One region of the Paenibacillus riograndensis SBR5 genome, then DNA from elsewhere that is predicted to be linked to it. Evidence: predicted binding sites of a transcription regulator. Region 1 holds the regulator's gene; each other region holds the start of a gene.
The links. The regulator LexA, encoded in region 1, represses DNA repair genes until DNA is damaged. The targets are predictions, from matches to a motif close to CGAACATATGTTCG.
Positions count from the first base shown of each region.

Region 2: the regulator LexA is predicted to act here: its motif matches at 1,108-1,121, upstream of recA (recombinase RecA).
Region 3: the regulator LexA is predicted to act here: its motif matches at 1,464-1,477, upstream of ruvC (crossover junction endodeoxyribonuclease RuvC).

Region 1 is NZ_LN831776.1:4,477,632-4,479,904, reverse strand. Features, by position in the region: gene PRIO_RS18880 (L,D-transpeptidase) at 51-389, opposite strand; gene lexA (transcriptional repressor LexA) at 616-1,242, opposite strand; gene PRIO_RS18870 (LysM peptidoglycan-binding domain-containing protein) at 1,483-1,887, shown strand; gene PRIO_RS34960 (DUF896 domain-containing protein) at 1,991-2,164, shown strand; gene PRIO_RS18865 (hypothetical protein) at 2,249-2,273, shown strand, end outside.
Region 2 is NZ_LN831776.1:4,659,963-4,662,235, reverse strand. Features, by position in the region: gene PRIO_RS19675 (competence/damage-inducible protein A) at 1-892, shown strand, start outside; gene recA (recombinase RecA) at 1,191-2,255, shown strand.
Region 3 is NZ_LN831776.1:6,184,799-6,187,071, forward strand. Features, by position in the region: gene ruvB (Holliday junction branch migration DNA helicase RuvB) at 1-196, opposite strand, end outside; gene ruvA (Holliday junction branch migration protein RuvA) at 225-848, opposite strand; gene ruvC (crossover junction endodeoxyribonuclease RuvC) at 845-1,348, opposite strand; gene PRIO_RS26195 (BofC C-terminal domain-containing protein) at 1,721-2,273, opposite strand, start outside.

The sequences.
Region 1 (2,273 bases):
ACCCTGCGGGGACGCTGCTGCGCGTCTGGCATAGGTGTCCTTTATGTTTGTTATTCCCGAATGGTGACCCTGGTTCCAACTGGAACAGTAGCTGCGAGCCACAATACATCCTCATTGTACATACGAATACAGCCGTGGGAGACCATTTTGCCGATAGAGGAAGGGTCATTGGTTCCATGAATCCCGTAATGGGGTTTGGACAGGCCCATCCAAAAGGCGCCGAACGGGCCTCCGGGGTTACGCTGTTTGTTGATAATGGTATATTCTCCAACCGGAGAGACCGTTAACATTTTACCAATCCCTACAGGGAAACCTCTAATAACAGTGTCATTGTCGAGCAGATACAGCATCCGTTGTGACAGATCAATAATGATTCGATAGGCAGGCATCGCGATCAGCACTCCTTTATGATCCAGGATATGAGCGGAGAGGAAGGAGTGTTCTGAAATAATTAGTATCGGCGAGCACGATGGAACAAATGTTCCTATCCGGTGAAAAGGGCATATGGAAAGAAACTGAATGGCGAACAAAATAGATTACGCGGGAAGGTCTAATAGGAGAAAAGGAAAAAGACTGTCCACCAATTCCAGTGGAGCAGTCTTAATAGAGGGGGAACTAATGAATATCGCGGAATAGGCCGATAACTCTGCCCAGAATCGTGACACGATTCAGGCGTAGAGGCTCGTATGCCGGATTCTCCGGCTGGAGGCGGATGTGGTCGCGCTCTTTGTAGAAGGTCTTAACGGTTGCTTCATCTTCTTCAGTCATGGCAACCACGATATCGCCGTTATCTGCAGTCTGCTGCTGGCGGACGATCACGTAGTCACCGTTCATAATGCCTGCGTCTATCATACTGTCACCAAGGACGGACAGCATGAACACTTTGTTGTCTCCTACATAATGAGTAGGCAGCGGAAAGTAATCCTCAATATTCTCAGTTGCTGTAATCGGTACCCCGGCAGTAACCTTCCCAACGACAGGAATGCGTGTTACCGTCTGAACGAACTGATGAACATTCTCGGAATCCTCTTGACCCAGCAATTCTATTGCACGCGGTTTCGTCGGATCGCGGCGGATGAGCCCTTTCTTCTCCAGCCGGTCCAGATGGCCATGTACCGTGGAGCTGGAAGCCAGTCCTACAGCTTCGCCGATTTCCCGGACAGAAGGCGGGTAACCCTTGCTGCGGACTTCGTTACGAATAAATTCCAGGATCGCCAGTTGGCGACTCGAAATCTTTGACATCGGAATCAACCCCATATACTATGTTTGGGAAAATTATAACATAGAACTTCCGTTCGTACAAACATAAGTTCTAAAACGTAGGCGGAAATAGCGGTGATTTGTGAATTAAGCGGTCATAATCCGCAAAAAAAGGGTTGTACATAAGAAGGGAACAATTGTTCGAAAAAACTATTGATCAAAACACATGTTCGTGTTATATTGATTTCGAAAGTAAGAACAAGTGTTTGGAGGTCGGTTAATATGTTAAAGTACAGCACATACCGCAGCATTTACGATGAGGTTCATGAAGACCGTACAGCTTCAATGGATAGACTAAATATTAAGAATCTGCTTTTATCTTTAATATCTCGCAATCGTACATTAATCCGGACAGATAATATTATAAAGCTGGCTTTGATTGTTCTGCTGGTGATCTCAGGGTTTACGGTGGTGGGCAATGTGTTTGCAGGATCAGTATCTTCGCCCAAGCAGGAAAAGAGAGTCGTAGTTGAACGTGGGGATACTCTATGGAGCATTGCACTGAAGAATAAACCGGCTGATATGAAAACGGCTGTATATATAGAAGGAATCAAACGAACAAGCGGCCTGGAGAACAGCAATATCCAAGCCGGAGATGTGCTTACTTTACCTGTATATTCATACTGAATCAGTACCTATAGATGGAGCTAAGAGCTTTCAGGGAGCAGACCTTGACAAGCTCTTTTTCTCATGGCACAGTTAGAATGAATTTATAGAGGAGGGAAACACATTGAATATTGATGAATTGGTCGCCCGCATCAATGAATTGGCGCGCAAACAGAAGAGTGACGGCCTGAATGAAGAGGAGCTTGCGGAAAGAGCCAAGCTGCGCGAGATCTACCTGGGCAATATCCGCAGCAACTTCCGCGCCCAGCTCGACAACATTGAGATTGTGGATAAATAAGAGCATGAACAAGGCAACAAGGCAGGAGTTAATGATGCTCTGTTCCTTTTCATAGATATTTTAGGATGACTAGGGGGAACTGACATGGCCCGTTCTTGGGAAAGAATGG
Region 2 (2,273 bases), 180 kb from region 1:
TGCTGCGGGCCTTGCGTTTGCTGACGGAGGCAAATATTATATTGTTCTTCCCGGTCCACCGCGGGAGATGAAGCCTATGTTCACTGGCCAGGCCAAGCCTTGGCTGCAGCAGCATGCACTGACCGGCGAAATGCCGATTTATTCGAAGATGCTTAAGTTCGCCGGCATTGGAGAGTCGCTCCTGGAGGATAAGCTGATTGATCTGATCAGGAATCAGAGTGATCCGACCATAGCCCCTTATGCCAAGGAGGGCGAGGTAACGGTTCGCATATCCACCAAAGCCCCTTCTGAACGGGAGGCCATGCAGAAGCTGGAGGTGCTGGAGACAACCATTCAGGAGATCCTGCCGGAGCATATGTACGCCAATATCGATGTGCCGCTGGAACAGCTGATCGTCGATTGGATGGCGGATGCCGGATTGACTTTGAGTGCGGCGGAGAGCTGCACCGGCGGCCTGCTGATGGAGAGCATTACGAATATTCCGGGCAGCGCCTCGATGTTTCTCGGAGGAATCGTATGCTATTCCAATGAAATGAAGAAGAAGCTGCTGAATGTGCCGGCAGCCCTTCTGGAGGGACCGGATGCGCCGGGTGCGGTAAGCCGGGAAGTAGCCGAAGTGCTGGCGGATCAGGTCAGAATGATTGCAGACAGTGACTTCGGATTATCGGTTACCGGTGTAGCCGGTCCGGGATATTCTGAACGCAAGCCGGTTGGGCTTGTGTTCGTCGGACTGGCGGAACGGGGCCGGCCTACGCAGGTCTATGAGCTGAACCTTAAGGGTACGCGGGAGAACATCCGTCTGCGGACCGTCAAGTCGCTTCTGTACCGTCTCTGGCGCAGACTGGAGGAGCGCAAGGTGGATACACCGCTTGAGGGGTCAGCCTTGCAATAACCTTAGTACCCAGTATATAATTCAAGTATACGGAAGAACCGTGGCACTGAGATATCCTTGCTGCGGTTTTTTGTTATATTGAGAGGCATGAACCTGCAGCCCGTCCTTTGAAAGAAGGCACTGTCCGATGTCCGGTGATCGATATTCTGGGTCAGCCCCAGATCCGGAAGGAGGCTTACAATAAAAGGGAGTATTAGCCCGCAGGATAAAAAAAACGAATGTATGTTCGAAAAAAAGCTTGGCAAGACCTCCAAAACACGTTATTATAGTACTATAAACAGTGAAGGAAGTGGTCTGATTGTCAGATCGTCGTGCAGCGCTTGATATGGCGCTTCGTCAAATAGAAAAACAATTCGGTAAAGGTTCGGTTATGAAATTGGGAGAATCCAACCACATGAAGGTGGAAGTGGTACCTAGCGGATCTTTGGCACTTGATATTGCATTAGGTATTGGCGGACTTCCCAAAGGACGTATTATTGAAGTATATGGACCGGAATCTTCCGGTAAGACAACAGTTGCCTTGCATGCGATTGCAGAAGTGCAAAAGGTCGGCGGACAAGCTGCATTTATCGATGCCGAGCATGCGCTTGATCCTAAATACGCTAATGCGCTTGGAGTTAACATCGATGAGTTGCTGCTGTCCCAGCCAGACACGGGCGAGCAGGCGCTGGAAATCGCTGAAGCACTTGTCCGCAGCGGTGCTGTCGACATTATCGTAGTAGACTCTGTGGCAGCATTGGTTCCGAAGGCCGAAATCGAAGGCGATATGGGCGATTCCCATGTAGGCTTGCAGGCCCGCCTGATGTCTCAGGCTTTGCGGAAGCTGTCCGGGGCAATCAACAAGTCGAATACTATTGCGATCTTCATCAACCAGCTTCGTGAGAAGATTGGTGTAATGTTCGGTAACCCGGAAACAACTCCCGGCGGCCGGGCATTGAAATTCTACTCTTCCGTGCGTCTGGATGTGCGCCGCGTTGAGAGCATTAAGATGGGCAACGATGTGGTAGGCAACCGCACTAAGATCAAGGTTGTGAAGAACAAGGTAGCTCCTCCATTCAAGCAGGCTGATGTTGATATCATGTATGGTGAAGGGATCTCCAAGGAGGGAAGCCTCGTGGACATCGGCACTGAAATGGACATCGTCAACAAGAGCGGTGCCTGGTACTCTTATGAAGGTGAGCGTCTTGGACAAGGCCGTGAGAATTCCAAGCAGTTCCTGAAGGAACATCAGGATATTGCCCTGTTGATTGAGAATAAGATTCGTGAAGCAAGCAATCTGTCAACGATTGTGGCTGCGCCAACCGAATCTGAGATAGCAGCGGAGCAAGAGGAAGAAGAAAATTTGCTGCTTGAAATCGAATAACTTGATATTCAATCTTCT
Region 3 (2,273 bases), 1.7 Mb from region 1:
TGCCGAGACCGGGAGGCCCGTACAGCAGCACATGGTCCAGCGCTTCACTGCGCATTTTGGCAGCTTCTATATATATTTTCAGATTCTCTTTGACCTGGTTCTGTCCGATATACTCTCCCAGATAGCGGGGGCGCAGGCTTAATTCTACAGCCTGCTCGTCCATCATCAGGTTTGCCGATATAATCCGGTCATCCATTATCCATCACTCCGTTCTGTCAAGCAGCCTATTTGGCTGTATACAGCAGCCCCAACGCCTTCTTCATCAGCACATCAACCGGCCCTGAATCGGCACCTTCCTTCTTCATGGTCAGCCATACCCGGTCCAGTTCGGCTTCGGTATAACCAAGCGCCCTCAGCCCGTCGCGGGCTTCCTCCCAAGGCAGGGCCTCCGCCGCAGCCTGGGCTTCAGCCGCTACAGCGAATAATCCGGTCTGCATGGATACCGCGCTCAGGCCGTCCAGCTTGTCCCGAAGATCCAGAATCATCCGCTGGGCCGTCTTCTTGCCGATCCCCGGCAGCTTGGTCAGGAAGGTGATATTCTCCTGGTAAATCGCCGAGATCAGCTGATCCGGTGTTCCGCCGGTCAGAATCCCCAGAGCTACGCGCGGGCCGATCCCGGATACTTCAATCAGCTTGCGGAACAGCTTCTGCTCTTCTCTTGTCGGGAACCCGAAGAGCAGGGTAGCATCCTCGCGTGTCTGGTAATGGATGTAGATCGTCACCGGCCCCTCCAGCTTGGCAAAAGCATACGGGTTCGGGCAGAATACCCGGTACCCTATGCCCTGGACATCCACCACCACATATTCCGGCTCCAAATGCACAACCGGACCTCTTAAGTAATCTATCATTTTCGCAATACCTCATTTAATTTGGAATTAAGACTCACCGAATGGGCGTGGCATACCGCCACCGCCAGCGCATCCGCCACATCATCGGGCTTCGGCACAGCCGCCAGCTTCAGCAGCAGCTTGACCATCTCCTGCACCTGCTTCTTCTCGGCCTTGCCATAGCCCACCACAGCCTGCTTCACCATCATCGGAGTATACTCCGCGACGGGAAGCCCGCGCTGGACAGCAGCCAGGATCAGCACACCTCTTGCTTGTGCCACCGGCAGTGCAGTGGTTACATTGCGGCTGAAAAACAGCTTCTCCACCGCGACCGCATCAGGCTGGTATTTATCAATGAGCTGCACCATACCCTCGTAGACATGCAGCAGACGTTCCTCCTCCGGCGTGTGCGCCTCCGTCTGGATGCACCCGTACTGAACCGGCGTTAATTTGTTTCCTACCTTATCCACGAAGCCGAAGCCGACAATCGCCAGCCCCGGGTCAATTCCCAGGATGCGCAAATCCAATCTCTCCTCTTAAGCAGGCAGCATATTCCTACTGTTTCATCCATTTCGTTGCCGTGAAGCGAACATATGTATTCCTTCTAACCATTATAGCAAAAAACCTTCTTCCGGGAGAATAAAAGTTTGCTGCCGCCCGGGAAAAGAAGGTGAATCTCCGGGTTCAACACCGGCTTGCGGACAGAGGTTGGAGTCCGGAACAGCACAACAGCTGGCCTGCTCGTTCATTACTGCTGTCTCAGAACACGGCTCCCCCTCCCGGCCGGCCTCTGCAAGCGCAATAAAAGTGAGTGTCCGACACACGCCCTACAGCACAAAAAAGGCCGCCCCGGCTATAACAGCAGCTCAAGGGGCAGCCTCTATTCCAAATTGCTATTCTTCGCTTTGCATCACCTGTTCCGACGAGTCCCGCGCATAATCGCTGAAGGTGGACAGCACGCTGTTGTACTCTTCTACATCTTGCACGCGGATGCCTTCATGGAGCTGCTCTAAGATTTCATCCGGCAGCGAAGACTTCATCGAGCCCATGTCCATTTGAAAAAAGGTTTTCAGCACCTTCTCCTGCGCCGGCGGACCTTTGAACAAGGTCAGATTGCCCTGCTCGTCCACACCGAAAAAGGCGTCCTTCTTAATCAGCGGCGATAAGTCGTTAACCATACGCTCCAGCCAGAGATCCCCGTCTGCGCTGATCCAGCCGTTCCAGCCCGGATGTGCAGCGATGACCTGTTTGAGCTGGACGAGGGGCTTGTCCCCGGGAAGGGTTACGATCTCCTCCCCGGAAATATAGGTTGTCTTCAAGTGAACCGTCCGGCTGACCGGTTCCTGACTAAGGGTCTCCAGCAGCTGCTTACGATCCAGAGCTGAAGCCCCTTCAGTCCCTTCTTCTTCAGCCTGGCTGTACGCAGCCGCTGCAGCCGGCACGCTT